DNA from 2 places in the Pseudomonas sp. B21-056 genome. Region 2 is predicted to be linked to the other one. Evidence: riboswitches for the same ligand, from Rfam matches in the RefSeq annotation. Region 2 holds a riboswitch; the other holds the start of a gene.

Region 1 (15,563 bases), 2.4 Mb from region 2:
GGCGACATCCAGGGCCCAGGTGGCATCCAACGCCCGGTCGATGAAGCCGGTCAGGCGTCCCAGCAGACCGTTCTCCAGCCAGCGACGCGGCGCTTCGGGCCAGTCGTCGATGGACAGGTTGCGGTTGGCACTGATCAACGCGTCCAGCTCGGGAAACTTGCGCTGGAATGCCTGGCTGGCGGCCACGGCCCGATTGAAGATCACTCGCTGGTTGGCCGGTTGGCCGTTATCACTGGTGACCGTGACCTCGAGGGACTCGCCCAACTGCGGCGCATCGGGACTGCCATAGGCCAGGTGCACGCGGTAGTGGATGGTCACACCAGGATTGACGGCGTAATCGGCCCAGCGAAATTTCTGCAAAGGCGCCTTATCGCTGGGGGTGGCGTGGAACTGTGGGAAGGTGTGGGCCTTGTCGGGGAAGGTCAGGCTGTTGAACAGGAACAGCCAGGGCTTGTCGCCCTGCTGTTTCTCGATGGCAAACCCCAGCAGGCCCTTGCGCCGGGGTTCGGCCAGGTCCATGGCGAGCAGCACACCGTTGGTGCCGGCATAGGCCTTGACCCGAAAATCGTCCTGGGGGTTGGTGGCGAGTAGGCGCATGGTTCACTCCTTGTGAAGTTGCCTCAGCATAGAACAGCGATCCAGTTGGGGTTGGCAGATCGAGTACCGAGGTGATGCTATCGCGAGCAGGCTCGCTCCCACAGGGAGCCGTGATTCACAGCACATCCCATGTGGGAGCGAGCCTGCTCGCGATGGGGCCCGACCAGCCAATGGAGATCAGCCAGATACCCCATCATCGATATGCCGATACTCAGCCCCCAACTGCCCCGCCAACTGCCGAGCCCGGCCCAGCCGGATCGGACCTCGCTCGATGTCGATCAACAAACACGGGCAATCGAGTGGCGGCAGTGACAAGCCCTCCTTCACCCGGCCGTCCGTCATCAGCAACACCCGCTGCTGCTCCGCCGGATAGCGCTTGCGCCGGGCCACCAGCCAGCGCCCTGCCTCATTCAGCGCCGCCAGCAACGGCGTACCACCCGCGGCGCCCAGCCCGTCGAGCCAATCCCGAAGCCCGGCCGAGGCCTTGAGCCCCTGCACCTGCCAGTTCGGAACGCTACCGCTGGCCGTCAGCAGCGCCAACCGGGCGCGCTGCCGGTAAGCGTCGTCGAACAGCTGCGCCAGCAGGCCCTTGCCATCGCTCAAGGCCCGATGACGACGGGTCGAGGCCGACGCGTCGACAATCACCAGCCAGAGCTCATGGGACGAGCGGTGACGTGCGTGCCAACGCAGGTCTTCACGCAGGTTCGGACGACCGTTGAGCAATGTCCCCGGCCAGTTCACCACGCCGCTGGCCGCGGCTTTGCTACGGCCCTGGCGTCCCTGCTCCAACCGCCCGGCACGGGGTCTGGCATTCGCCCCCGCGAGCGAACGGGGGCGAATGCCTAGGGCTTTTTTGGCCAGCTCGGTACTTCACGCCGGGCACCGGTCGACAGCGCCTGGGCCGGCAGATCGCCCCACTGGCCCTGGCCTTCGCTCGGTTCGGCGGTACGGTCACCGGCCGAAGGGGCCTGGGACGGCGAAGGCGCCGGGGCGCAGTGCCCTCGCCGGCGGTGGCGCAAGGCAAACTCGGCGACCGCATCGATGTCCTCGGCGGCAATAACCTGCGCCCCGCGCCAGGCCGCATGGGCCCGTGCGGCCCGCAGCCAGACCAGGTCGGCGCGCAAGCCATCGACCCCGGCGGCGAAGCAACGCTCGGTGATCTGTGCCAAGGCCTGATCATCCAGGGGAATCTGCTGCAACCGTTCGCGAGCGTTCTGGCAGCGTTCGCGCAATTGGCTCTGGGCCGTCTCCCACTCAGCACAAAAGGCCGTCGGATCATTGTCGAAATCCAACCGCCGCCGAATGATCTGCCCGCGTTCGGTCGGCGCGGTATGGCCGTCGAGGGCCACGTTCAGGCCAAACCGGTCGAGCAACTGCGGGCGCAGCTCGCCCTCTTCCGGGTTCATGGTGCCGATCAGCACGAAACGCGCCGGATGCCGATGGGAAATACCGTCGCGCTCGATCAGGTTGGTGCCGCTGGCGGCCACATCCAACAGCAGGTCCACCAGGTGATCGGGCAGCAGGTTCACTTCATCGACGTACAACACGCCACCGTCGGCCTTGGCCAGCACACCGGGAGAGAACTGCGCGCGCCCTTCCCCCAGGGCGGCGTCCAGATCGAGGGTGCCCACCAGTCGTTCTTCGGTGGTGCCCAAGGGCAAGGTGACGAACTGACCGCTGGCCAGCAGATCGGCAAGGCCCCGGGCCAGGGTCGACTTGGCCATGCCGCGAGGACCTTCGATCAGCACGCCGCCGATTTTCGGATCGATGGCGGCCAGGCACAGGGCCAGTTTCAAGTCATCGGCGCCGACCACGGCGGAGAGCGGGAAATGGGGGGTGTCGGTCATGGTCGATTCTCAAAGGTGGTCGGTAAAGTCGGTTTGGAGAGAGCTTGTGGCGAGGGGATTTATCCCCGCTGGGCTGCGCAGCAGCCCCAAAATATCACTTGGTGAAACTGACACACCGAGGCGGGCCGATAGGGGATCGCGTTGCGATCCAACGGGGATAAATCCCCTCGCCACAGGTTCTGCACATGGCCAACTGACGGTGCACATCAACCATCTTCTTCGATGTCGAGCAACAGATTCTCCAACGCCTCGCGATACGCCCCCGGCGCCTGCCACATCCCCCGCTGCTGCGCTTCGAGCATGCGCTCGGTCATATCGCGCAAGGCGTCGGGGTTGTGCTGGCGGACGAAGTCCCGGGTGTCCGGATCAAGCAGGTAGGCGTCGGCCAGCAAGGCGTACTGGTGATCGTCGATCAGTTGCGTGGTGGCGTCGAAGGCGAACAGGTTGTCCACCGTCGCCGCCAGTTCGAACGCGCCTTTGTAACCGTGACGCTTGACCCCGTCGATCCACTTCGGATTCGCCGCCCGGGAACGGATGACGCGGTTGAGTTCTTCCTTGAGGGTGCGGATCCGGGGCAGGTCCGGCTGGCTGTGATCGCCGTGGTAACTGGCCGCGGCACTTCCACCGAGAGTTTCCACCGCCGCCAGCATGCCGCCCTGGAACTGGTAGTAATCGTTGGAATCGAGCAGGTCGTGCTCGCGGTTGTCCTGGTTCTGCAACACCGCCTGCACCTGGCTCAAGCGCCGGGAAAACTGATCCCGCGCGGCGGTGCCTTCATCGCCGCCGCCGTAGGCATAGCCGCCCCAGTTCAGGTACACCTCGGCCAGGTCTTCGCGGCTCTGCCACAGGCGACCGTCGATGGCACCCTGCACGCCCGCGCCATAAGCTCCGGGCTTGGCGCCGAAGATTCGCCAGCCGGCCTGTCGGGCGGCGGTGTCCGCCTCGAGGCCCGAAGCCAACAGGGCCTCCCGCTCATTCCGTACTTTGGCCGCCAGGGGGTTCATGTCCTCGGGCTCATCGAGCGCGGCTACGGCCTGTACCGCCGCATCGAACAGCCGGATCAGGTTGGCAAAAGCGTCCCGGAAGAACCCCGATACCCGCAGTGTCACATCGACCCGGGGCCGATCCAGCAGGCTCAGCGGCAGGATCTCGAAATCATCCACCCGCTGGCTGCCCGTGGCCCATACCGGGCGCACGCCCATCAGTGCCATGGCTTGGGCGATGTCGTCGCCGCCGGTGCGCATGGTGGCGGTGCCCCACACCGACAGACCGAGCTGGCGCAGGTGATCGCCTTGATCCTGCAGGTGCCGTTCGAGAATCAGGTTCGCCGACTGGAAACCGATGCGCCACGCCGTGGTGGTGGGCAGGTTGCGCACGTCCACCGAGAAGAAATTGCGTCCGGTGGGCAACACGTCCAGGCGCCCGCGACTCGGCGCACCGCTGGGGCCCGCCGGCACGAAGCGTCCGCTCAAGGCATCGAGCAGGCCGCGCATTTCCGCCGGGCCGCAGGCGTCCAGGCGCGGGGCCACAACGGACCGCAGGCTCTCGATGATGCCGCTCACGTCCTGCCAACCCGGCGCCTGCAATTGCTCGACCCCGCCTTCCAGGGCCTGCTCGATCAAGCTTGCGGCAAACAGCTCCAGGCGCTCGCGGGTATCGCCGGCGGTGCGCCAGGGCTCATCGCTGACCTGCCGCAACGCCGCGGGACAGGCGCCTGCCCACGGGTCGGCCAAGGCGCAATCCAGCGGATCGAAACCCAGCCCGAACGCCTTCGACAGCGCCCGCAGCAGACTCGACTGCGCGCCCTTGCCATCGCCCCGGGGAATGCGCAGCAACGCCAGCAAGGTGTCGATGCGCAGCCGCCCGCTGGGCGACTCGCCAAAAATGTGCAGGCCGTCGCGGATCTGCGACTCCTTCAGATCGCACAGGTAGGTGTCCAGGCGCGGCAGCCAGATCGCCGCGTCGGCGTCGGCGTCCAATTGCAGCTCGCGGTCGATGTGGGTTTCGCGCACCAGGTTGAGGATGTCCCGCTGCAGCTCCCGGGCGCGGCGCGGGTCGAGTAGTTGAGCTTCGTAATACTCGTCGGCCAGCAGCTCGAGGTTACGCAGCGGTCCGTAGGTTTCGGCGCGGGTCAGCGGTGGCATCAGGTGATCGATGATCACGGCCTGAGTGCGCCGTTTGGCCTGGGCGCCCTCGCCCGGGTCGTTGACGATGAACGGATAGATATTCGGCAAAGGACCCAACAGCGCGTCCGGCCAGCAGCTTTCCGACAACCCGACGCCTTTGCCCGGCAGCCACTCGAGGTTGCCGTGCTTGCCAACGTGAATCACCCCATGGGCACCGTAGGTGTGGCGCAACCAGAAATAGAACGCCAGGTAGCCATGGGGCGGCACCAGGTCCGGGTCGTGGTAGACCGCACTCGGGTCGACCTGATAACCCCGGGCCGGCTGGATGCCGACGAACGTCAGGCCCAGGCGCAGGCCGGCGATCATCAGGCGACCGGCGCGGAACATCGGGTCCGCCTCGGGCGAGCCCCAACGCTCCAGCACCGCCTGGCGATTGGCCTCGGGCAGTGCGTCGAACATGGCCTGGTAGGCATCGAGGGCCAGGCTTTGATGACACGGGCGCAGGTCGAGGCTGTCCAGGTCGTTGCTGACACCACCCAGCAGTTGCTGGATCAGCGCGGTGCCACTGGCAGGCAGTTCGGCGGGCAGCGGATAGCCTTCGTCCCGCATGGCGCGCAGCATATTCAACGCCGCCGCCGGGGTGTCCAGGCCGACGCCGTTGCCGATGCGTCCGTCCCGGGTCGGGTAGTTGGCGAGGATCAGCGCCACGCGCTTCTGCCCATTGGGCAGGCGCGCCAGTTCAGTCCAGCGACGGGCCAGTTGCGCGACGAAATCCATGCGCTCGGGCACCGCGCGGTAGCAGACCACATCGCTCTGGCTGCGCTCGCTGCGCCAGGCCATGTCCTTGAAGCTGATGGGGCGGCTGATGATCCGCCCGTCCAGTTCCGGCAAGGCGATGTGCATTGCCAGGTCCCGCGGCCCCAGGCCCTGTTCGCTGGCGCGCCAGCCGGGTTCGTTGTCCTGGGCGCAGATCGCCTGGATCACTGGGATGTTGCGCCGAAACGGCCGCACATGCGGCGCTTCCGGGCTCGATTGGGCAAATCCGGTGGTGTTGAGGATCACCCCCGCCTTCACCTCGTCCAGCCAGTCTTCGACCTGCGTCAGACAGCCAGGCTCCTTGAGGCTCGCCACGGCAATCGGTAACGGATTCAGCCCCGCCACTTGCAGCCGCTGGCAGAACACGTCGATGAACGCCGTGTTCGCCGCTTGCAGGTGGGAACGGTAGAACAGCACCGCCGCCACGGGTTGATCGGCCTGCCAGTCAGCTCGCCAGTCGTCGAGGCTGGCGCTGGTTTTCTGCGGGTGGTAGATCGCCGTACGCGGCAGGGCCTGCGGTTCAGCCCAGGTGTAGTCGCGACCGAACCATTGGCTGCCAAGGTTGTGAAACAGGTCCAGGGCATTGCCCAACCCGCCCTGGCGCAGAAACTGCCAGAGCCGGTCGCGATCGGCGGCGGGCACGTTGCTCAGGTCGCTGAGTTCCGGGTCCGGACGGTCGTCCCCCGGCACCAGGATCAGCTTCACCCCGCGTCCGGCCAGCTCCATCAAGCGCTCGATGCCGTAGCGCCAGTAGCCGATGCCGCCGTGCAGCGACAACAGGATGACCTTGGCGTGACGCAGCACGTCCTCGACGTAAAGGTCCACCGAGGCGTGGTTCTGCACCTGCATCGGGTTGGCGAGGCGAAATTGCGGGTAGTCGTCCGGCAACTGCCGCGCCGCTTCGGCCAGCAGCGCCAGGCTGGAGTCGCCGCTGCACAGGATCACCAGCTCGGCGGGGGTTTGCCCCAGGTCGGCAATGTTGTCGTCCGAGACGAAGCCGCCGGGCTGAGTCCTGAGCAGGTGCATGGCTTAGACGCTGAGGGCGGCGCGCAACTGCGCTTCAAGCAGCGCCGCGTCCAGCGCCTGGCCGATCAATACCAGACGCGTGACCCGCGCTTCATCGGCGCCCCATTGGCGGTCGAAATGCTTGTCGAAACGCGTGCCGACGCCCTGGATCAACAGGCGCATCGGCTTGTTCGGGATCGCCGCGAAACCCTTGACCCGCAACACGCCGTGCTGGACCACCAGTTGGGTCAGCGCGTCCAGCAACAGGCTTTCGTCGGCCTGGGGCAGTTCGATGGAGATGGAGTCGAAGGCGTCATGATCGTGGTCGTCGTCATCGCCGTCATGGTGGTGGTCGTGATGGCTGTGACGGCTGTCGATGTGTTCTTCGGAGCCGGCGCCCAGGCCGATCAGCACTTCCAACGGCAGGCGGCCGCTGCTGGCTTCGATGACCTTGACCGCCGGTGGCAGTTCTTCGGCCACTTCGAGGCGGACTTTCGCCAGGTCTTCGGGGCTGATCAGGTCGGCCTTGTTGAGGATTACCAGGTCGGCGCTCGCCAGTTGATCGGCAAACAACTCGTGCAGCGGGGATTCGTGGTCCAGGTTCGGGTCGAGCTTACGCTGGGCGTCGACCTGGTCGGGGAACGCGGCGAAGGTGCCGGCGGCCACGGCCGGGCTGTCGACCACGGTGATCACCGCATCGACGGTGCAGGCGCTGCGGATTTCCGGCCACTGAAAGGCCTGGACCAGCGGCTTGGGCAAGGCCAGGCCGGAGGTTTCGATGAGGATGTGGTCGAGGTCGCCGCGCCGGGCCACCAGCTCGCGCATCACCGGGAAGAACTCTTCCTGCACCGTGCAGCACAGGCAGCCGTTGGCCAGTTCGTAGACGCGGCCGTTAGCCTCTTCTTCGGTGCAACCGATGGAGCACTGCTTGAGGATCTCGCCGTCAATGCCCAGCTCACCGAACTCGTTGACGATCACTGCGATACGCCGGCCCTGGGCGTTGTCGAGCATGTGCCGCAGTAAGGTGGTCTTACCCGAGCCGAGGAAACCGGTGACGATGGTGACGGGGAGTTTGGCCAGTGTTTTCATCGGATGCCCTTTGGCAAAATGGCGGGCAAACGGGACGACAACCGCTGGCACAGGCGTGCGCGGAAGATTTCGCCACCGGATCACCCCGCCCGGTTGTAGTGAGAATCTGTCTCGAGGCAGGTCTCCTGGCTGACGGCGGGCCGGTCTCGGCTTTTCAAAAAAGCCCTGGCAATTCCTGCGCCTTCCCGTGCTGCGTGCACAGTGGCCTGGCAGGAACGTCACCGTTCACAGTTGCGGGGGCAGCCGCGGCTTGGACCGCGTTCCCGTCTTAGCTTCGGCGCAAACCGAAGAACCTCGAAGGCGCAAGGCTACGCAGGGTGTGCGGGCGGGTCAATGTCTGCGGGTTCGGTGGTGCATGAGCGGGCCCCATCGCGAGCAGGCTCGCTCCCACATTTGAAATGCATTCCCCTGTGAGAGCGAGCCTGCTCGCGATGGCCCCGACTCGGTTTCATTGACGCCCCACCCCCAGCCATGCTCTCCTGTGCGCCTAGTAATGGGTGCCCTTCACAGGGTGAAACGGGAAACCGGTGAATCGTGTGCTTTACTTCAAGGCCACGTCAGTCCGGTGCTGCCCCCGCAACGGTAAGCGAGCGAAGCGTCTGAACCACTGTGCCCGATGGCATGGGAAGGTGACGCTTGCAGGCAAGGCCAAGGCCCTGCCCCTCGTGAGCCCGGAGACCGGCCCATGACTCAATCATCAACAAACCCGCGGTGGGCGGGCGCTGTTCGGATCCTGACGGGCTTTGGCCCGAGGTTTCATTGCGCTCGATTTACCCACTGGCCAAGACAAGAACAGAGGGAAGCGCCATGTCGACCATCAGCACCACCGCCCGCACCGCCAGCAGCACCACGACCCTGAGCCAGCGCCTGAGCGCGGCGATCCTCGCCTCGGTCCTCGGTGCCGGCCTGGTCTATTTCGCCGGTTTCTCCCACATCGAGGCGGTGCACAACGCAGCCCACGACACCCGCCACAGCGCCGCCTTCCCGTGCCATTGAGACCTGCCGACATGATCAAGCGTATCGCGCAAACCGCCGGGTTCACGGGTCTGCTGGCCGCCCTGCTGCTGACCCTCCTGCAAAGCCTTTGGGTTTCGCCGCTGATCCTGCAGGCCGAAACCTATGAAAAAGCCCCGACCGCCGAAGCCCCTCTCGAGGTCCATCAACACGCCGACGGCGTCGCCCATACCCATGATGCCGAAGCCTGGGAGCCCGAAGATGGCTGGCAGCGTGTGCTGTCCACCACCGGTGGCAACCTGGTGGTCGCGGTGGGGTTCGCCCTGATGCTGGCGGGCCTGTACACCTTGCGCGCACCGACCCACACGTCCCAGGGCCTGCTCTGGGGCCTGGCCGGTTACGCCACCTTCGTCCTGGCGCCGACCCTCGGCCTTCCGCCGGAACTGCCTGGCACCGCAGCGGCCGACCTGGCCCAACGGCAGATGTGGTGGATCGGTACCGCAGCGTCCACGGCCGTGGGCATCGCCCTGATCGCGTTCGGCAGGCATTGGCTGCTCAAGCTGCTGGGCGTGGCGACCTTGCTGGTGCCCCACGTCATCGGTGCACCGCAGCCGGAGGTCCACTCGATGCTGGCGCCCGAAGCCCTTGAAAGCCAGTTCAAGATCGCCTCGCAACTGACCAACGTCGCGTTCTGGCTGGCCTTGGGCCTGATCAGCGCCTGGCTGTTTCGCCGTGACGGTCAAGCCCGCCACGAGGCATGAGCAGCGGGCAGGTGCTGGTGGTCGGCCTGGGCTGCCAACGCGGTTGCCCGGCCAGCGTGTTGCGAACATTGTTGGATGAGACGCTACTGGCCCATGGAATACCGCTTCAGGCGGTAGACGCCCTGGCCAGTATCGATCTCAAGCGCGACGAACCGGGGCTGCTGGAGCTGGCGAGAGAACTGGCGCTGCCGCTGACCTTCTTCAGTGGCACCCAGTTGGCCGGTTATCAGGAGAGGCTCACTCACCGCTCGCAGATCGCTTTCGAGCGCACGGGTTGCTACGGCGTCGCCGAAAGCGCGGCACTGGCCCTCGCCGAGCAACTGGGGCAGACAGCCGCCACCCTGCGAATTCCCCGCCAGAAATGCACCCAGGCCACACTGGCATTGGCGGTCGCGTCGTAAAACCCGATAATCGCGCCCCATGGATCATGAGCGATCTTCATTCAGGCATCGCTCCCCCACCTTTTTTCAGGAACCGGTCATGACCGTCTACTTCATTGGCGCCGGCCCCGGCGATCCGGAATTGATCACTGTCAAAGGCCAGCGGCTGGTGCGCAGTTGCGCGGTGATCATCTATGCCGGCTCCCTGGTACCCGCAGCCGTGCTCGAGGGCCACTGCGCCGAACAGGTGATAAACAGCGCCGAGCTGCACCTGGAACAAATCATCGAGCTGATGGAGACAGCCCATCGCAACGGCCAGGACGTGGCCCGGGTGCATTCCGGCGACCCGAGCCTGTACGGCGCCATCGGCGAGCAGATTCGTTGCCTGCGGGAACTGGACATCCCCTTCGAGATCATTCCCGGGGTCACCGCGACTTCCGCCTGCGCCGCCCTGCTGGGCGCCGAACTGACCTTGCCGGACGTGTCCCAGAGCGTGATTCTCACCCGCTACGCGGACAAGACCGCGATGCCTGCCGGAGAAGAACTGGGCAGCCTGGCGCAGCACGGAGCGACCATGGCGATTCACCTGGGGGTCAATCATCTGGAAAAGATCGTCGGTGAGCTGCTGCCCCACTACGGCGCGGATTGCCCGATTGCCGTGATTCACCGGGCGACGTGGCCGGATCAGGATTGGGTGGTGGGGACGCTGGCGGACATTGCCGAAAAGGTCCAGGCCAAGGGCTTTCGCCGCACGGCGCTGATTCTGGTGGGACGGGTGCTGGGCAACGACGTGTTCAGCGAATCATCGCTCTACCGCGCCGGGCATGCCCACCTTTACAGGCCCTGATTCGCCAGCCGGATCAACACAGAACCTGTGGCGAGGGGATTTATCCCCGCTGGGGCGCGTAGCGGCCCTCATCATACGACCTGACATACCACAAAGTCAGGATTGGGGCTGCTACGCAGCCCAGCGGGGCGGTGCGACGTTTCGCTAAATCCCCTCGCCACAATCGCCTGTCAGTAGTAAGCGTTTTCTTTCTGCGTGTGGTCGGTCACGTCGCGCACGCCCTTGAGTTCAGGGATGCGCTCGAGCAGGGTGCGCTCGATGCCTTCCTTCAGGGTCACGTCAGCCTGGCCGCAGCCCTGGCAGCCGCCGCCGAACTGGAGCACGGCGATGCCGTCTTCCACCACGTCGATCAGCGACACCTGGCCGCCGTGGCTGGCCAGCCCCGGGTTGATTTCGGTTTGCAGGTAATAGTTGATGCGCTCGTTGATCGGGCTGTCGGCGTTGACCATCGGCACTTTCGCATTCGGCGCCTTGATGGTCAGTTGGCCGCCCATGCGGTCGGTGGCGTAGTCGACCACCGCATCGTCCAGGAACGCTTCGCTGAACGAGTCGATGTAGGCGGTGAAGCTCTTGAGCCCCAACGCGGTGTCTTCGGGTTTTTCTTCCCCGGGCTTGCAGTAGGCAATGCACGTCTCTGCGTACTGGGTACCGGGCTGGGTGATGAAGATGCGGATCCCGATACCCGGGGTGTTCTGCTTGGACAGCAGGTCGGCCAGGTAATCGTGGGCGGCATCGGTAATGGTAATGGCGGTCATGGAAACTCCTCGCAGGCTTGCCGGCAGTTTACGCCAATCAGGGCGCCGGACAAAGTCCCAGTATTTTTGTCAGGAAAGCAGCCGACGGCACGGGGTTCGCCGCCGGGCCTGCCGATCAGAGGTTCTGGTAGCGGTTCATGTCCAGTACGCCGGCCTCCAAGGGCTCGGTTTCCTCGATGTAACGGCTCAGGTCATGGAAGTAGTGCCAGAACTGCGGATGACTGCGACGAATCCCCCAACGCTCGACAATCCGCTCGAACGCCTGCTCATCCTGGGCTTTTTCCATGGCATCGACGAACGCCGGGACTTGTCCGGCAGGAATGTTGAAGATGAAGTTCGGGTAGCTGCTGAGCACACCCGGGTACACCGTCAAGGTGTCCAACCCAGGCTGGTAGCGCCGCTCCTCGCCCAGCAAAAACGCCACGTTGCTGTGGGCACGGTTGCGCAGCAGGCTGTAGATTTCACGATCACCGCCGGCGGTTTCAATGCGCAGCATCGTCGCTTCCGGCAATTGGTCGATCACCCGAAGCCCCGCCGCCGGGCGCGACACCAGGCGACTGAGGGCTTGCTCGGCGTTCTGCAGGGCCGGATCGATGTTCGGGCGCGAGCAATAGGCACCGTCGCAACGGTTGATCGGATCGGGCCGCGCGTTCAACTCGCCATAGCGGACCAGCAATTGCTGGGTGAAATCGCCCTTGGGGTCGCGTTCGTCAAGCTTGAGGGCAGTCGGCTTGTCATTGTCGATGCTCTCGTAATCCAGCCACATCTTGACTTTGCCGCCGGACTGGTACCAGTCGTCGAGGTAGCCTTCCCGGGAATCGGCCGGCATCAGACGCAGGAAATTCTGTTCCGCACCGTTGCGAATCAGGTCGAAGTACAGTCGGGTCTGGGCCTGGTGGGACACGTTGCCGAACACATCAAAGTTCACCGCCAACTGATAATAAGTGCGTTCCAGCAACGGGAAGTCGAACAGCCACATGGTCTGCGGTACTTCACCGATCAGACCCTTGGTGACCGAGGCGCTGTCGAAGTGCCGGAAAATACTCAGCAAGGCGTTGTCGTTACCGGCCCACAGCGTCGACCAGCTCGGCGCCGGCAGCTCGGCATAGTTGTCCCGGCGCAAGGCTTCATATTCGTTGCGCTTGTCCCGATAGTTGAGCCATAGGCTGAGGACGCTGCCCACATCGTCGTTCTGCCCCGGCATTGCCAGCAATGGCGTGGCCTGGCCGCGATAATTCGGATCGGTGATGTACAAGTCGTGCTCGGGCGCCTGGAACAGCGCCCAGAAGTTGTCGCGGATCACATCCGTGGCGATCTGCCCCCGGCACACCGGGCCGCGGATAAAGGTGCGCACGAAATATTCGGCGTTATCGAGCATGAACTGATAGCGGGCCTGGGCCGGGATCGCTTCGAAGGTAGAGAACGGGTTCGACCGGCGCTCCGGCCCGTAGCCGGGCAACGCCGTGACTTGCCAGTTGCCCTTGTAGAACAGGCTCTTGACCCGCGCCATCTTGGCCGCACTCAGCCCGTAGGTGATGTGGGTCTTGTGCACGATCACCCCTTGCACCGGCCAGAGCCGGTAATAGATGCGGGTGCCGGGGTCGTCGTTCGGACGGCGGGTATTGATCACATCGATTGGCTGGCCGCTGGGCGTGCGCGAGCGTACCCACTGGAAAAAATGCCCCGGCTCGCCATCCTTGAAATAGATGTGCGCCAGGAACCAGTGCTCGAACAACCAGCGGGCGACCAGGCTTTCCCGGGCGCCGGGGGCGTTGAGCAGGTTTTCCCATTGCAGCACCTGCAAGGCTTCGGCGGCACTCGGGGCCAGGGCCTGCTGGTCGATGGGGGCGCCGGCGGCCAGCCAGCGCTGCAAGGTCTGGTATTGCTGGTCGGTCAGGCCGGTGACCGCCAGGGGCATGCCCTCCTTGGGGTGCGCGGCGGCGTACCCGTCGAATTGCCCCGGCATCGCGCAACTGTTTTCCCGCTCCAGGCCCAGGACAATGTCTTCCGGCAGTTTGGCGTTGGGCTGCAGCGGTGCGCCGCGGCCCAGCGCCAGCATCTGCGCCATCAACGCCGCCTGGCTGCCCTGGGCATCGAGCACCGAATAAAAGCCCTTGCGCTGCCAGGCCTTCGGGCCGGAAGCGTCATAGAACAAACGGGTCGGGGCCGCGGCCTGGCGTCGCTCGCCGTCATACACCGACAGCTTGCTCGCACCCCGAGCCGCGCCTTCGCCGCTGCCCAGGTTCAATTGGCAGGCAGAGTCGTAGCAGGCGTGGCAGGCCACGCACTTCTCCGTAAAGATCGGCTGGATGTCGCGGGTGTAGGACAGCGCTGGCGCGGGATCCTTGGCGGCTGCGGCAAAAGACAACAGCAGCAACAGACTGCCGAATAAGACGCGGTACGGCATGTCTCGGTCCCTAAGATGTATACGGCGATTCTACCGGGCCAGCACCGGCTTGCAAACATGAGCGATATTCATGCAAAAGTCGCCCGCGATCAAATCCGGCACAGGTTTGCTATGATTCCTGGCTTCGTAATGGTCTTTTTTTCCAGGTAGTCCTATGTCTGATCGCAGCGCTCGCCTCTATCTTCTCCAGCAAGCCCTCAAGGAACGCATCCTGATCCTCGACGGCGGCATGGGCACGATGATCCAGAGCTACAAGCTGGAAGAACAGGACTACCGCGGCAAGCGTTTCGCCGACTGGCCGAGCGACGTCAAGGGCAACAACGATTTGCTGGTGCTGACGCGCCCCGACGTGATCGGCTCCATCGAAAAGGCCTACCTGGATGCCGGCGCGGACATCCTCGAAACCAACACCTTCAACGCCACCCAGGTGTCCCAGGCCGACTATGGCATGCAGGGCCTGGCCTATGAGCTGAACCTGGAAGGTGCGCGCCTGGCCCGCAAGGTGGCCGACGCCAAGACCCTCGAAACCCCGGACAAGCCGCGCTTTGTCGCCGGCGTGCTCGGCCCGACCAGCCGCACCTGCTCGCTGTCGCCGGACGTGAACAACCCCGGCTACCGCAACGTGACCTTCGACGAACTGGTGGAGAACTACACAGAGGCCACCAAGGGCCTCATCGAAGGCGGCGCCGACCTGATCCTGATCGAAACCATCTTCGATACCCTGAACGCCAAGGCGGCGATCTTCGCCGTGCAAGGCGTGTATGAAGAGCTCGGCGTCGAACTGCCGATCATGATTTCCGGCACCATCACCGACGCCTCCGGCCGCACCCTCTCCGGGCAGACCACCGAGGCCTTCTGGAACTCCGTGGCCCACGCCAAGCCCATTTCCGTGGGCCTGAACTGCGCCCTCGGCGCCCGCGAGTTGCGGCCGTACCTGGAAGAGCTGTCGAACAAGGCCAGCACCCACGTCTCGGCGCACCCGAACGCCGGCCTGCCCAACGAGTTCGGTGAGTACGACGAACTGCCGGCGGAAACCGCCAAGGTCATCGAAGAATTCGCCCAGAGCGGCTTCCTTAATATCGTCGGCGGCTGCTGCGGCACTACCCCGGCGCACATCGAAGCCATCGCCAAAGCCGTGGCCGGCTACGCACCACGACCGATTCCGGAGATTCCCCGGGCTTGCCGCCTGTCGGGCCTGGAACCGTTCACCATCGATCGCAGCTCGCTGTTCGTCAACGTCGGCGAGCGGACCAACATCACCGGTTCCGCCAAGTTCGCCCGGCTGATCCGCGAAGACAACTACACCGAAGCCCTGGAAGTGGCCCTGCAACAGGTCGAGGCCGGCGCCCAGGTGATCGACATCAACATGGACGAGGGTATGCTCGATTCGAAGAAGGCCATGGTGACCTTCCTCAATCTGATCGCCGGCGAACCGGACATCTCCCGCGTGCCGATCATGATCGACTCGTCGAAATGGGAAGTGATCGAAGCCGGCCTCAAGTGCATCCAGGGCAAGGGCATCGTCAACTCCATCAGCATGAAGGAAGGCGTCGAGCAGTTCATCCATCACGCCAAGCTGTGCAAGCGCTACGGTGCCGCCGTGGTGGTGATGGCGTTCGACGAAGCCGGCCAGGCCGATACCGAGGCGCGCAAGAAGGAAATCTGCAAGCGCTCCTACGACATCCTGGTCAACGAAGTGGGCTTCCCGCCAGAAGACATCATCTTCGACCCGAACATCTTCGCCGTCGCCACCGGCATCGAAGAGCACAACAACTATGCCGTGGACTTCATCAACGCCTGCGCCTACATCCGCGACGAACTGCCCTACGCGCTGACCTCCGGCGGCGTGTCCAACGTGTCCTTCTCGTTCCGCGGCAACAACCCGGTGCGCGAGGCGATCCACTCGGTGTTCCTGCTGTATGCGATCCGCGCGGGTCTGACCATGGGTATCGTCAACGCCGGCCAGTTGGAGATCTACG
Region 2 (15,563 bases):
TTGCAAATCGGCGTCCAAGTGCACCGGTACGTTGAGGCGGCTGCCGAGCTGCTCGGCGAAACGCGCACAACGCTGCAACGGCGAACTCACCAGCCGATCCCAAGGGCCATCCCCTGCTACAGCCGCCTGCATCTGTTCCCAGCCCCTGGCCGTCAAGGCATCGTCGAGGCTGCCACGCAACCCGCCACCCAATTCGGTTTCGCCATGGCGCAGCAGGTCCAGGCGCAAGGTCATGCCGGGCGATCCGCCACGGCCGCTTCGGCAAACGTCGCCATCTGCCCGTGCAGGTCACAGGCCAGGCGCAACAGCGGTACCGCCAGCGCAGCGCCACTGCCCTCGCCCAGGCGCAGGCCCAGGTCGAGCAGCGGTTCGGCGCCAAGGGTTTCCAGGACGTGGCGATGCCCCGGTTCGGCGCCGCGATGGCCGAACAGCAACCATGGCCGGCACCCGGGATTGAGGCGCACCGCCACCAGCGCGGCGACGCTGCAGATGAATCCGTCCACCAGCACCGCGATGCCCTGCTGGGCGCAGGCCAGGTATGCACCGGCCAGCGCTGCGATTTCAAACCCGCCCAGGTTGAACAGCGTCTGCAACGGATCGTTGCACTGGGCTCGGTGCATCGCCAGGGCACGCTCGATCACCTGGGCCTTGTGACTGACACCCGCCGCGTCCAACCCCGTACCCGGCCCGACCAGGTGCGCCACCGGGCAATCGAGCAAGGCACAGGCCAGGGCACTGGCCGCCGTGGTGTTGCCGATGCCCATCTCACCACCGATGAACAACTGCGCGCCGCTGGCGGTTGCACGGGCCACGCTGTCGCGCCCCGCTTGCAGGGCCTGTTCGCCCTGGACCGCGGTCATCGCCGGGCCCTGGACGAAATTCGCCGTGCCGTGCCCGACGTGCAGATGCCGCACACCGGGCAGGTCCAGCGACGGGTTCACGGTCCCCAGGTCCACGACCTCCAACCCGGCGCCCAATTGCCGCGCCAGAACACTGATGGCCGCGCCGCCGCTGACGAAGTTGAGCAGCATCTGCCCGGTGACTTCCTGGGGAAAGGCCGACACGCCCTCGGCCACCACCCCATGGTCGCCGGCAAAAATCGCGATCCACAGTTGATCCAGGCTCGGCTTGACCTGCCCTTGCAGGCCCGCCAGTTGCACCGCCACCGACTCGAGCCGGCCCAGGGAGCCGGCTGGCTTGGTCAATTGTTGCTGACGGGCCGCGGCCTGTTCCTGGGCCTGGGTATCAAGGGACTTGCACGGGTCCAGCCACCAGCGGTGATTCATAACGCAGTACCTTTGAGGGTCAGGGGCAGGCCGGCAACGGTCAGCACGACACGCTGACAACGCTCGGCCAAGGCTTGATGCAGCCAACCGGCTTCATCGACATAACGGCGAGTCAACTCGCCCAGCGGCACGACACCCATCCCGGTCTCGTTGCTGACAAAAATGATTTCACCGGGCAATGCGGCCACGCAATCCAGCAGGGCCTCACGTTCGGTAGCCAATTGTTGCGCGTCTTCGAGCATCAGCAGATTGGTCAGCCACAGGGTCAGGCAATCCACCAGCAGGCAGTGTCCGAGCGCCGCGTTTTCCCGCAGCACCCGAGCCAGGGCCAACGGCTCTTCCACCAACGCCCATTCGGCCGGACGACGAGTGCGATGCAGGGCGACCCGCTCGTTCATCTCGCCGTCCAGGGGTTGGCTGGTGGCGATGTAGGTCACTGGCAAGCGAGTGTCCGCCGCGAGTTTTTCAGCCAGGCGACTCTTGCCGGAGCGGGCGCCGCCGAGGATCAGTTGGAGCATGGTGTATTTACCTTTCAAATAGGCGGTGTTGCTGCCGGCGCCATCGCGAACAGGCTCGCTCCCACATTGGCCCGGTGTTCACAATCCCCTGTGGGAGCGAGCCTGCTCGCGATAGGGCCGGCCCAGCCACCCTAGATCCCACAGAGTTCACGCAACAACCCGGTATCCAGATGCTTCTCCACCAGATCCGCCAACCGCTCGATATCCCGCTCGCGCAAGCCGTGGTAATCCACCGCTTGCACGTCCGCCAACCCGGCCCAACGCAACAAGGCACTGCAAGCCTGCGCAGACTCGAACAAGCCGTGCAGGTAAGTGCCGAAAATCTGCCCATCAAGGCTTTGGGCACCGTCGCAGCGGCCGTCATCCAATTGCACCGAGGGGTGTTCCAGGGCCGGGCCGACGGTCACGCCGGCATGGATCTCATAGCCACTGACCTCGGCATTTTCCAAGGTCAATCGCCCTCGAACATTGCGCAGTTGCTTCTCCTGCTCCAGGGTCGTCTCGAACGCCAGCAGCCCGAGCCCGGCGCTGGAGCCCGGCGCGCCTTCCAGCCCCAGCGGATCGTGGACCTGCTGGCCGAGCATCTGCAAACCGCCGCAGATCCCCAGCAGCTTGCCGCCGTAGCGCAGATGCCGCTGGATGGCCGCTTCCCAGCCTTGGGCCCGCAGGTGGGCCAGGTCGCTGCGCACGCTTTTCGAACCCGGCAGGATGATCAAGTCGGCCGACGGAATGGCCTGGCCGGGGCCAATGAATTGCAGGTCAACCTGCGGGTGCAGGCGCAGCGGATCGAAATCGGTGTGATTGCTGAGGCGCGGCAGCACCGGCACCACCACCTTGAGCACCTGTTCGGCCTTGTCGGTCTGACGCTGATCGAGACCGTCCTCGGCCTCCAGATGCAGGTCCATCACGTAGGGCAGTACGCCCACCACCGGTTTGCCGGTGCGCGCTTCCAGCCAGTCCAGGCCCGGTTGCAGCAAAGCGAGGTCGCCGCGAAAACGATTGATGATGAAGCCCTTGACCCGCGCCTGTTCGCTGGGCGAAAGCAGTTCCAGGGTGCCCACCAGATGGGCGAAGACCCCGCCGCGATTGATATCGGCGATCAACAGCACCGGGCAGTCCACCGCTTCGGCAAAGCCCATGTTGGCGATGTCACCGGCACGCAGATTGATCTCGGCCGGCGACCCCGCGCCCTCCACCATCACCACCGGATACGCTGCGCTCAAACGCTCGTGGGAGGCCAGCACCGCCTGCATCGCGATGGCCTTGTAATCGTGATAGGCCATGGCATTCATGGTGGTGACCGCCCGGCCATGGATGATGACTTGGGCCCCCGTGTCGCTGTTGGGTTTGAGCAGCACCGGGTTCATGTCGGTGTGCGGCTCGAGGCCGGCGGCCTGGGCCTGCACGGCCTGGGCGCGGCCGATTTCGCCGCCGTCGGTGGTGACGGCGCTGTTGAGGGCCATGTTCTGCGGCTTGAACGGCACCACGTCCACGCCCTGGCGCCTGACCCAGCGGCACAGCGCCGTGACCAGGGTACTTTTACCGGCATCGGACGTGGTGCCCTGTACCATCACTGTGGTCATTGGAAATCCTTGGCGTAGGCCTCGAAAGCCTGTTCGAGGCGCAGGAATTCGGCCTCATCGGCCGGCAACCCGAAGCGCAGGCTGCTGTTGTTCGTGAACAACCGCAGGAGAATGCCGCGATGGGCCATAAAGTCGTGGAGCACCTGGGCGTGCTCGGTGACCAGCCACTGGAACAACCCGCAACCACCCTGAGGCTTGAAGCCGTGACGGGCCAGCGTCAGCGCCAGGCGTTGGCTGGCGGCTTCGCAGCGCTGTTGCTGACGGATGTGAGCAGCGGTGTCGAGCAAACAGACTTGACCAAGGACCCGGGTCGGCCCACTGACGGCCCACGGTCCGACCTGTTCGGCGAGCAGCCTGAGCAAGTGTTGCTCGGCCAGGACAAACCCCAGGCGAACCCCGGCCAGGCCAAAGAACTTGCCGAACGAACGCAGCACGATCAGCCCGACCTGATGGGCATGGGTGGCCAGGCTCAGTTGCGGAGTGACATCCATGAAAGCCTCGTCCACCACCAGCCAGCCACCGCGCTGGGCCAGTCGGGCGTGCCAATCCAGCAAACGTTCAGGACTCAGGCTCAGGCCCGTGGGATTGTTCGGGTTGACCACCACCAGCACATCGAGGCTGTCGAGGAAGAAATCCACTTCCGCTTCCAGCACTTCACGCACGATGTAACCGCTGCGGCGCCAGGCTTCGGCGTGCTCGGCGTAACAGGGCGACAGCACGCCGACCTTGCCGCTGCGACGCAGGCGCGGCAGCAGTTGGATGGCCATTTGCGAACCGGCCACTGGTAGCACATGGCTCGCACCGTAATAAGTGCAGGCCGCCTGCTCCAGCCCGTCATCGGTTTCAGGCAGACGCGCCCAGGCCCGCAATGGAATCGCCGGGACGTCGAACGGCCACGGCGCCAGGCCACTGGACAAGTCGAGCCAATCCGCCTCGGCAATGCCGTATTGCCGGGCTGCTTTACGCAGGCGTCCGCCGTGCTCAAGCATAGAACTCAGCTCCCAGGCAGAGAATCAGCAACCACAACCATACGCCGCGCTGCACCAGTTGCCAGCCGCGATCAATGGAATCGGCACTCGCCGGCACGCCCTCGCCCAGGGGTGGACGCTGATGCAGTTCGCCGTGATACACCGCCGCACCACCCAGCTCGACACCCAGCGCACCGGCACCGGCGGCCATGACAGGCCCGGCATTGGGGCTGTCCCAGGTCGGGCCCTGGCTGCGCCAGCACTGGAGCGCCAGACGGGTTTTTCCCAGCAGCGCGTAGGTCAACGCCACCAGCCGTGCCGGAATGTAGTTGAGCACGTCGTCGATTTTTGCCGCCGCCCAGCCGAAGCGCTCGAAGCGTTCATTGCGGTAACCCCACATCGCGTCGAGGGTATTGCTCAAGCGATACAACACCACGCCGGGCGCCCCCGCCACGGCGAACCAGAACAGCGCGGCGAATACCGCGTCGCTACCGTTTTCCAGCACCGACTCGGTGGCTGCCCGGGCGACGGCGGTTTCGTCCAGCTCACGGGTTTCGCGGCTGACCAGATAGCCGACACGCTGGCGCGCTTCGTCCAGATCGCCGCTGCGCAGCGCCCGGGCCACCGGCTCGACGTGTTCACCAAGGCTGCGCAGGCCGAGGGCGCAGTACAACGCCAGGATGTCCACCAGCCAACCCACCAGCGGCGCCCAGGACAGGGCCGTGGCGAGCAAGGTCAGCGGCACCACCGCAATCACCCACGCGGTCACCCCATGGCTGCGCCAGCCGCGCCCGCCGGAGTTGAAGCGCTGTTCGATGCGATCGGCAAACCGGCCGAACGCCACCAGCGGATGCCAACGCCGGGGCTCGCCCAGCAGTGCATCCAGCGCTACGGCGGCGGCACTGAGCAACGCCACACTCATGGGTTTACTCCCCAATGGTTTTCATAAAGCAGTTCATTGAGTGAACGCGGTTGCGCCCAGCCCTCCAGGGCGAGCATCGGTGCCGGATAAAAGCTTTCTACCGGGCCGAGACAGAGTATCGCCAGGGGCTTGGCCCCCGCAGGCAGGCCCAGCAGATCGGCCAGGGCCTGGGGCTCGAACAGCGACACCCAGCCCATCCCCAGCCCTTCGGCGCGGGAAGCCAGCCACAGGTTCTGGATCGCGCAGGACAGCGAGGCGAGGTCCATTTCCGGCAAGGTCCGCCGGCCGAAGATGTGCCGCTCGCGATCATCCATCAACGCCGCCACCAGCACTTCGGCGCAGTCATTGATGCCTTCGACCTTGAGCTTCATGAATTCATCGCTGCGTTCGCCGAGGGCCTCGGCGGTGCGGATGCGCTCTTGTTCCACCAGTTGCCGGATGTCTGCACGCAATGCGCGGTCGCTGATGCGGATGAACCGCCACGGTTGCATCAGGCCCACGCTGGGCGCCTGGTGGGCGGCCTCCAGCAGGCGACGCAGCAGCTGCGGTTCCAGCGTGCCGCCGATGAAGTGGCGCATGTCGCGGCGTTCGGCGATGGCGCGGTAGATGGCGTCGCGTTCGGCCTTAGGAAATGCGTTGTCAGTCATGGCCGCTTCGCGAGCAGGCTCGCTCCCACATCGGGTTGGTGTTCACAATCGGATGGGTGTTCACCGTTCCCTGTGGGAGCGAGCCTGCTCGCGAAAGCGGTCTCTGGATCTGGCGCAAACAGCGCAGCAATCGCCCGCGGATTCGACGGAAAGTAGAAATGCACATAGGAAGCCGTCATCCGCTCCAGCCGGAACACCGCCTCGGCGCCACGCCCGCCGTTAGGGCTGTGACCACGCGCAATCGGCTCCAGATCAGTGCTGGTCAGCGAATGATGGTAGGTATGTCCGCGCAGATTGCCTTCCGGCAGCTCCACCGATTGCAGCGCCAGGGCAGCCAGGCGTTTCTGCATCTGCGCGTCACCGGCGAGCAAACCGAGCAGCTCGGCGCGATTGCCCTCGACATCGGTCAGCGAGTCCAGCAGATACAACATGCCGCCGCACTCGGCCAGCAACGGCTTGCCGGCGTCGTGATGCGCACGGATCGCCGCCAGCATCGGCGCGTTCTGCGCCAGAGCAAGGTGATGCAGTTCAGGATAACCGCCAGGCAGGTACAGGCTGTCCGCCTCGGGCAGCTCGCGGTCATGGATCGGTGAAAAAAAGCGCAACTGCGCGCCCATGGCCCGCAGCAGATCGAGGCTCGCGCCATAGGTGAAGGCAAACGCCTCGTCCCGGGCCACGGCGATGCGCACACCGTCGAGCCACGGTTGCGCGACAACTACCTCGGGCGCGGCGAACGTCACCGCTGGCGGAAGTGTCACTTCGCACGTGCCGGCCAAGGCCTCGGCGGCGGCGTCGAGACGCAGGTCCAGATCGTTCAGCTCGCTGGCCTGGACCAGCCCGAGGTGACGGCTTGGCAGTTCGATGCCGGTTTCCCGGGACAGTGCGCCGTACCAACGCAGGCCTTCGGTGAGACTGCCTTCAAGCAACTGCGCATGGCGCACGGTGCCGACCCGGTTGGCCAGCACGCCGGCGAACGGCAGGTCCGGCTGGTAGCGCGCCAGCCCCAGGGCCAGGGCGCCGAAGGTCTGGGCCATGGCCGTACCGTCGATCACCGCCAGCACCGGCACGCCGAAATGCCGCGCCAGGTCGGCACTGGACGGCGTGCCGTCGAATAGCCCCATCACCCCTTCGATCAGGATCAGGTCCGCTTCGGCGGCGGCTTCCCACAACAGCCGTCGACTTTCCTGCTCGCCGACCATCCACATGTCCAATTGATAGACCGGCGCGCCGCTGGCACGCTCCAGGATCATCGGGTCGAGGAAATCAGGGCCGCATTTGAATACGCGCACCTCGCGCCCCTGGTTGCGATGCAACCGGGCCAGGGCGGCGGTGACGGTGGTCTTGCCTTGCCCCGACGCCGGGGCGGCAATCAGTACCGCCGGACATTGGCGGTCCGCAAACGAAGCGTCACTCACAGTTCGACGCCTTTCTGCGCCTTGATGCCGGCCTGGAAGGCGTGCTTGATCATGCCCATTTCGGTGACGGTGTCCGCCAGCTCGATCATTTCCGGCTTGGCGCCACGACCGGTCACCACGACGTGCTGCATCGGTGGGCGAGCCTGCAGGTCGCTCAGGACCTGATCGAGGTCGAGGTAGCCGTGCTTGAGGGCAATGTTCAATTCATCGAGCATCACCAGGCCGATGGACGGATCGCTCAGCAACTGGCGCGACACGGCCCACGCGGCTTCGGCGGCAGCGATATCGCGCTGGCGATCCTGGGTTTCCCAGGTAAAGCCTTCGCCCATGACATGAAAACGCACCTGCTCCGGGAAGCGCCGGAAGAACAACTCTTCACCGGTGCTGTTGCGGCCCTTGATGAACTGCACCACGCCACAGTGCATCCCATGCCCCATGGCCCGGGCCAGCATGCCGAACGCCGAACTGCTCTTGCCCTTGCCGTTGCCGGTCAGTACCAGCAGCAAGCCACATTCGTTCGGGGAATTGGCGATGCGCTCGTCGATCACGGCTTTCTTGCGCAGCATGCGCGCCAGGTGACGCTCGTCGCGGTCGGACGCATCGGTGTTGGGGGAACCGGACATGGGGAAGCCTCCGTTGGGAACTGGATAACGGCGGGCGGGCACAGGAAAAGACGGCAACAAGCCTGGCATCGCCCACCGTGATGCCGTTGGATGAATCAGGCCGGTCTCCGGGCTCATGAGTGGCGTGACGCCGGGCTGCGCGCCTTCCCGTGTCGATGACACAGTGACTTGATGGCAGCCTTGACTCATTTACCGTTGCGGGGGCAGCGCCGGGTTCTCACCGGTTTCCCTGTTTCACTCTGTCGACCAGGGTCACAGAGCACCTGAAACAAGTCGCGAAGGTTAGAGGGTTGGGGGTGGAGCGTCAATTAAAGCCGCCGTGGGCTCAGCGTCGATCATGGGTCCGAAGCAATAAAATGACGCCAATCTTGTGCCACGTCATGGCAAGTGATATCAAATAGGCATTACGACCCGATATCACAAAAACAAGAGGGCAAAACATGCAAGGCATGATCATCAGCAATCCGAAGCTGGAATTCCTGCGCCCGGTGCTGGAGCGCTGGTTTGACTGTATCGATCGTTACAACGCCGTGCGCGGCGATAACGATACGCCTTACTGGTTCGATGAAAAGGCCAACCTCGGCCTGCTCTCGGCTGCCGCCTGGATGGCCGAGATGGTCACGCTGCAGGACACCGCGACCCGCAAACAGAATGAAGAAGGCGAACGCAACGTCAGTGCCGACCTGTTCATTGCCGGCGCCGATGATCGCGCCTTCATCCAGGCCACCCAACGCTGGCCGAAGGTCAAGAGCCTGAACCTGACCCAGCCCCTGCAGGAGATCACCAGCGATGCCAAGCGCATCAGCTATGCCACTGACCTGAAGCTGGGCTGCCTGTTCGTCTCCCCACAGAAAGCCCAGCAAAGCGCTACCCCTGAAGAACTCCAGGACATGATCGATGACCTGCAAAAGGAAAACACCTGCGCCGTGGCCTGGTACTTCCCTTACAACTATCGCAAGTTGCGTAACGAGGCCGGTCATTATCACCCGGGCATCGCCGTGTTGTTCAAGCAGGCCCACGGCTGACCGGTTGAACCATCGCCGATCTATGCTTCTCTATGAATAACCACATGCATTCATAGGGAAGCCAGCATGCTCAAGCCACCGCACCTTCTGATCGTCGCCCTCGCCGCAGGGCTTGTCGCTTGTGGCGAGTCTTCCACACTGCAAGTCTCCGACGGCACCGGCCCAGCGCCGAAACTGCCCGAGCCGAACAAGACCCTGATCCCCACCGTCAACATCGCCGAGGCTGTCGGCTGGCCCCAGGGCGCCAAGCCCACCGCGGCCGAAGGCCTGCAAGTGGTGGCATTCGCCGAAGGACTGGACCATCCGCGCTGGCTCTATGTGCTCCCCAATGGCGACGTACTGGTGGCGGAAACCAACGCGCCGCCCAAACCGGACGATGCCAAGGGCATCCGTGGCTGGGTGATGAAGAAGGTCATGGGCCGCGCCGGTGCTGGCGTCCCCAGCCCCAACCGCATCACGTTGTTGCGTGACGCCAATCACGATGGCATCGCCGAAACCCGCACGGTCTTCCTGGAGAACCTCAACTCGCCGTTCGGCATGACGCTGGTGGGCAATGACTTGTACGTGGCCGACACCGACCGGCTGATCCGCTTCCCCTACAAGGACGGTGACACGCAAATCAAGGCGCAGCCGACCAAGGTCGTCGACCTGCCGGGCGGCACCCTCAACCACCACTGGACCAAAAACGTGATCGCCAGCCGTGACGGCAGCAAGCTGTACGTCACCACCGGCTCGAACAGCAACGTCGCGGAAAATGGCATGGAGGCCGAGGAAGGCCGCGCGGCAATCTGGGAAGTCGACCGCGCCACCGGCAATCACCGCATCTTCGCTTCGGGCTTGCGCAATCCCAACGGCCTGGCCTGGGAACCGCGCAGCGGTGCATTGTGGACCGCGGTGAACGAGCGGGATGAGATCGGCAGCGACCTGGTGCCGGACTACATCACCTCGGTCAAGGATGGCGCCTTCTATGGCTGGCCCTACAGTTATTACGGGCAGAACGTTGATGTGCGGGTCGAGCCACAGAATCCTGCGCTGGTGGCCAAGGCCATTGCCCCGGACTATGCGGTTGGTCCTCACACGGCATCATTGGGCCTGACTTTTGCCGAGGGCAGTCGTTTGCCTGCGCCGTTCACCGAGGGCGCATTCGTCGGCCAGCACGGCTCCTGGAACCGCAAGCCCCACAGTGGCTACAAGGTGATTTTCGTACCGTTCAGCGGCGGCAAACCGGCGGGCAAACCCGTGGATGTATTGACCGGGTTCCTGAATGCAGACGAAAAAGCCCAGGGCCGGCCGGTGGGTGTGGTGATCGACAAGCAGGGCGGGTTGCTGGTGGCCGATGATGTGGGTAATAGGATATGGCGGGTGTCGGGTAAATAAATCCGCCCTTGCGAACATCCTGTGGCGAGGGGATTTATCCCCGCTGGGCTGCACAGCAGCCCCAAAGCAGCCAACTCAACCTGCTGACACACCGGATTGCTTGGTTTTAGGGCTGCTTCGCAGCCCAGCGGGGATAAATCCCCTCGCCACAAATGTCATTCCAACCAGGAACTGCGCTTAAAGCTTGCGACACAAGGTCAATCCATCCCCCAGCGGCAGCAGCGACAAATCCACTCGCGGATCATCCTTCAAGGCCAGGTTCAGGGCCTGGATGGCGCGGGTGTCCTCGCTCTGGGGCTGGGCTTCCAGCACCCGTCCATCCCACAGCGTATTATCGAACATCACCAGCCCACCTGTGCGCAGCAACCGCAGCGCGTATTCGAGGTAAGCCGGGTAGTTGGCCTTGTCGGCATCGATGAAGATCAGATCGAAGGTGCCGCCCTGGCCTTGGCGCTCAAGGTTGTCGAGGGTTTCCAGAGCCGGCGCCAGGCGCAGCTCGACCCGCTCGGCCAATCCGGCTTCGCGCCAATAACGCAGTGCCACGGCGTTGTAGTCACCGGGAATATCGCAGCAGATCAACGAACCGTCCGGCGGCAACGCCGAGGCCATGCACAACGCGCTGTAGCCCGTGAACGTACCGACCTCCAGCAAGCGCCGGGCGCCAGTGAGCTTCACCAGCAATGAGAGAAACTGACCCTGCTCGGGCGCTATCTGCCAGCGCGCCATGGGCAGCGCCTGGGTCTCGTCCCGCAGACGTCGCTGCAAGGGCGTCTCCCGCAGGGAAACGTCCAGCAGATACTGGTAGAGAGCATCATCGAGGTTGAGGGTACGAGTGGTCATGACAACCTCCGCGAATCAGGGATAGCGCGCGAGGTGTTCCGGTTGCAACACCCGCTTGGCACTCAGATAGGCTTTCTGCCAATAGGCCTTGGACAAGCTGTCGAGCTTGACCGTACCGCCAGTGGCCGGCGCGTGAACGAAGCGGCCCTCACCGACATAGATCCCGGCATGGCTGACCTGGGAGCCGCCGTTGGTGGCGAAGAAGATCAGGTCGCCGCTTTGCAGCGCATCCTTGCCGACATCCGGCGCACGCATGCCGATCATCTCGCGGGTCGAGCGCGGCAGGGAAATGCCGGCGGCATCGCGGTACACATAACCGATCAGGCCGCTGCAATCAAAACCCGAATCCGGCGTATTGCCACCCCAACGGTAGGGTGTCCCGACCAGGCCCAACGCCCGGAAGAGCACGTCTTCGGCGGCCGGGGCCAAGGGTTGCGAGGGTGCAAATACCACGGGGGCCCGAACGGGTGCGGGCGGTGGCGCATGGCTTGCGCAGGCACTGAGCAGTGCGGCAAGGCAAATGAGAGCAAGGCGGGCCGACGTCGACATATGCAGAACAATCCTGATCTGGATGCGGCTTTTCTGCCGTGGACATGAAAACAAATCCGCCTGCGGAGTACGCAGGCGGATTGCCATCAATCAATGATCAAAGATTCTAGCGGCTATGGGGCAAACTTCAAGTAAGACTTTAAGTTTGCCTTACAAACTGTGCGCTTACTTGCGAGCGGTGACCACGGTCGGTGCCATGGCGAGGGCGCGCTTGGCTTCGATGAAGGTCTTGTTCCAGTAGGTGTCGCCCAGGCTGTCGATCCGCACGCCACCGCTGCGACGGCTGCTGGAATGAATGAACTGGTTGTCGCCCAGGTAGATACCAGCGTGACTGACCCGACCACGACGCCCGCTGGTGCTGAAGAACAGCAGGTCACCGGGCTCCAGCTGGTTGCGGGCCACCAGCGGCGCGTTCACGTTGATCATTTCACGTGTGGAGCGCGGCAGGTTCATGCCGGCCTCCTCACGGAACAGGTAGCCGATGAAACCGCTGCAATCGAAGCCGGCTTCAGAAGTACCGCCGAAACGGTAGCGGGTACCGATCAGGGACATGCCACGCTCCAGAATGCTGTCGGCCAGCACTGGCAGCTGATAAGGCTTGTTGCCGGCGAAGGCTGCCAGTTCTTTGTCGTCTGCCATTTCTTCCTGGAATGCCATGGAAGAAGACTGGGCGGTAACGGAGGTCTTGACCTGTGGTTGTTGCGCTTGCTGCGACACTGGAGAGTGGGCAGCGCAACCGAACAGCAGGGTAACGAGTGCGAGAGGCACGAGGGGTGCGAAGCGATTGAGCATGGGCACGACCGTGGCTGTAGTTATAAAGATGGACGAGACTATGCCTTCTATCGACTTCATTTGCAAATTCAATCGATACAAATGTGACTTCTCGGTTTTCCGTCTACATCTAAGCGCTTAAGCCCATTTTGAAAGTCACGTGGCCTGCTACCCAGCAGGACCGCGATTTTGCCATGCCTTAGAGGCTGCTGGTTACAAAGCTGTACACACCCTTGTGGCGAGGGGATTTATCCCCGCTGGGCTGCGCAGCAGTCCCGAAACAGTCAACTCGATCTGTCTGACACACCGAGGTGTCAGGAATAGGGCTGCTTCGCAGCCCAGCGGGGATAAATCCCCTCGCCACAGGGGTCGCTGTGTTTACCAGCCCAGGGTTTCTTTCAAGAACGGAATAGTCAGCTTGCGCTGGGCCTGAAGCGAGGCCTGGTCGAGGCGTTCGAGCAATTCGAACAATGCGCTCATGCTGCGGGTGCCGCGGGTGAGGATGAAGTGCCCGACCTCATCGGTCAGGTGCAGGCCACGCCGGGAAGCGCGCAACTGCAAGGCACGGAGCTTGTCTTCATCGGAAAGCGGGCGCATCTGGAAGATCAGCGCCAGGGTGAGGCGGGACTTGAGATCCGCCAGCTTCACCGGCAGCTCCCGTGGCGACGTCGACGCGGCGATCAGCAAGCGCCGACCGCTGTCGCGCAACCGATTGAACAGATGAAACAGCGCCTCCTCCCAATCGGCCTTGCCGGCCACGGCCTGGAGGTCGTCCAGGCAGACCAGTTCGTACTGTTCGAGGTTATCGAGGATCTCGACCCCGCGATCCAGCAACTCAGCCAACGGCAGATACACCGCAGGTTCGCCCAGTTGCTCGAACCGCAGGCAAGCCGCCTGCAACAGATGCGTACGCCCTACCCCGTCCTTGCCCCACAGATAGATCAGGCTTTCGGTCCAGCCGGCGTCGGCTTCGCAAAGCCGCTCGACATAGCCGAGTGCAGCGGCATTGGCGCCTGGGTAGTAGTTGATAAAGGTGGCGTCGTCACGCAGACGCACACCTAGGGGCAGCTGAATCGGTTTCATGCTGGCTGGACAGCTCCAAAGGAACCGTGAGTGGCCTCTGTGTAAAGTTCGCAAAGTCTATACCCGTGGCGCGGACCGCACAATGCGCCGGACCACGAGCAAAATCAAAGGTTTGCAGCGCCAGGACAGCGGGACGAGCGTTTCCCTGACACCCGGACAAGCATCAGGCTACCGGCCGCCCTACAGTTCCGGGTCTTCGACGCCGCTGTAGATGTCCGAGTCCTTGTACAAGTCATGCACATGACGCACCAGCACCATGATCACCGCCGCCACCGGCAGCGCCAGCAGGATCCCGGTGAAGCCGAACAACTCGCCGCCAGCCAGGATCGCGAAGATCACCGCCACCGGATGCAGGCCGATGCGATCACCCACCAGCAACGGCGTCAACACCATGCCCTCCAGGGCCTGGCCGACCATGAACACCGCCACGATGCCGACCATGGGGTAGAGGTCGCCGCCAAACTGGAACAGCCCGGCGATCAACGCCGCGCCAATACCGATCACGAAGCCCATGTACGGAACGATGGCGGCCAACCCGGCGATCATACCGATCAAGAGCCCCAGCTCCAGCCCCACCAGCATCAACCCCGCCGCATAGATGAAGCCCAGCGCCACCATCACCAGTAACTGCCCGCGCACAAACGCACCCAACACTTCATGACACTCACCAGCGAGGGTCATGATGCGTTCTTCACGGTGACGGGGCAGCAGGCTGCGGATCTTCGCCATCATCAGGTCCCAGTCCCGCAGCAGGTAGAAACTCACGACCGGAATCAGCACCAGGTTCGCCAGCCAACCAATCAGCGCCAACCCCGAGGCGGTGGCCTGGCTCAGGACCACGCCGACAATGTCGGTGGTCTGGCCCATATGCGCGCTGATGGCCGCCTTGACCTTGTCGAACTTCCAGAAACCGTCCGCCAGTCCCAGTTTCGATTGCACCCACGGCACCGCCGTGTGCTGCAGCCAGTCGAGCATCTGCGGCGCCAGTTCATACAGGCGCAGCAACTGCTTGGCGAGCATCGGTATCAACACCAGCAACAGGGCGCTGACAATCAAGGTGAACAGCGCAAATACCGATATCACGCCCCAGGTTCTCGACAGGCCGAGCTTTTCCAGGCGATCCACCACCGGGTCAAACAGATAGGCCAACAGCAGTGCAACCAGGAACGGCGTCAGAATCGGATGCAGCAGATAGATAAACGCGAACAGCAGGACGACCCCGCCCAACCAGAACCAACGCCGCGTATCGCCCATGAACCACTCCCTGCTATATAAAGAAAGAAAATCTACCAGCGGAACCGCAGGCTGGCCGTCGGCGCGGGCGGCGGTGTTGCTGCCGGGGCCGTTCCATCGGCAGCCGGTGGAGCCGCAGGCACCGGAGCCATCGCCTCACCGGCGGGAATTTCCTGCAACTTCGCCAGGGCCAGTTGCGCCTTCAGTTGCTCCGCGCTGCCGTTGACCCGATAGATGATCCGGTCACCCTCGACCCGCTGCACCTGCCCGGCGAACGGTTCGAGCAAGCGCCCAAGGGCGGCATAGCGCTCAAGATTCATGCCCTGCACTTCCAGCAACTGCTCGGTGGCCACACCCGGCTTGGCCACGAAGCGCGGCGCCAGCCGCTGACTCACCGCCAGCATCACCGCATCGGCCAGCGCAGCCTGATCGGCGCCCTGGGCGGTGCCCTGCTCGCGCTGATCGCCCAGCCACAGGCGCCAGGTCCCGTGCCACTGACCGCCCTCTTCCTTGGCGTGGACCGCCAGCAAGGCATCCGCCGCGTATCGCTCCGATGCATCGCGTAGCGGCGCCGGATCAGTGCCTTCCAGGTTCGGCGCGGTGGCAACGATCTGCTCGCTCAAGTCCGCCAGCGGCAAGTGCAGCGCCAGGCCCCGGTGCTGGGCGGCACGGCGCAACGGCGTGGCACTGGCCTGGCCATCGCCCACCAGGCTGGAGCCTTCA

What was found. A riboswitch is a leader RNA that binds a small molecule or an ion and turns the genes downstream of it on or off. The one in region 2 is predicted to bind cobalamin.
Region 1: linked by a shared signal. The riboswitch ahead of LOY67_RS10840 (CbtB-domain containing protein) and the one ahead of cobO (cob(I)yrinic acid a,c-diamide adenosyltransferase) in region 2 are both predicted to bind cobalamin.

Annotation. Positions count from the first base shown of each region.
Region 1 is NZ_CP087203.1:2,417,737-2,433,299, reverse strand. It holds gene LOY67_RS10865 (phospholipase D-like domain-containing protein) at 1-597, opposite strand, end outside; gene LOY67_RS10860 (vWA domain-containing protein) at 775-1,386, opposite strand; gene LOY67_RS10855 (ATP-binding protein) at 1,440-2,444, opposite strand; gene cobN (cobaltochelatase subunit CobN) at 2,651-6,412, opposite strand; gene cobW (cobalamin biosynthesis protein CobW) at 6,416-7,480, opposite strand; cobalamin riboswitch at 7,578-7,792, opposite strand; cobalamin riboswitch at 7,959-8,182, shown strand; gene LOY67_RS10840 (CbtB-domain containing protein) at 8,288-8,476, shown strand; gene LOY67_RS10835 (CbtA family protein) at 8,488-9,195, shown strand; gene LOY67_RS10830 (cobalamin biosynthesis protein) at 9,192-9,596, shown strand; gene cobM (precorrin-4 C(11)-methyltransferase) at 9,676-10,422, shown strand; gene nfuA (Fe-S biogenesis protein NfuA) at 10,593-11,177, opposite strand; gene LOY67_RS10815 (fatty acid cis/trans isomerase) at 11,293-13,584, opposite strand; gene metH (methionine synthase) at 13,739-15,563, shown strand, end outside.
Region 2 is NZ_CP087203.1:4,777,114-4,792,676, forward strand. It holds gene cobC (alpha-ribazole phosphatase family protein) at 1-234, opposite strand, end outside; gene cobT (nicotinate-nucleotide--dimethylbenzimidazole phosphoribosyltransferase) at 231-1,286, opposite strand; gene cobU (bifunctional adenosylcobinamide kinase/adenosylcobinamide-phosphate guanylyltransferase) at 1,283-1,804, opposite strand; gene LOY67_RS20675 (cobyric acid synthase) at 1,936-3,387, opposite strand; gene cobD (threonine-phosphate decarboxylase CobD) at 3,384-4,376, opposite strand; gene cbiB (adenosylcobinamide-phosphate synthase CbiB) at 4,369-5,277, opposite strand; gene bluB (5,6-dimethylbenzimidazole synthase) at 5,274-5,924, opposite strand; gene LOY67_RS20695 (cobyrinate a,c-diamide synthase) at 5,921-7,339, opposite strand; gene cobO (cob(I)yrinic acid a,c-diamide adenosyltransferase) at 7,336-7,962, opposite strand; cobalamin riboswitch at 8,043-8,244, opposite strand; gene LOY67_RS20705 (hypothetical protein) at 8,403-8,987, shown strand; gene LOY67_RS20710 (PQQ-dependent sugar dehydrogenase) at 9,054-10,364, shown strand; gene LOY67_RS20715 (class I SAM-dependent methyltransferase) at 10,542-11,204, opposite strand; gene LOY67_RS20720 (C40 family peptidase) at 11,220-11,753, opposite strand; gene LOY67_RS20725 (C40 family peptidase) at 11,919-12,545, opposite strand; gene hda (DnaA regulatory inactivator Hda) at 12,903-13,607, opposite strand; gene LOY67_RS20735 (AI-2E family transporter) at 13,788-14,861, opposite strand; gene LOY67_RS20740 (DUF2066 domain-containing protein) at 14,894-15,563, opposite strand, start outside.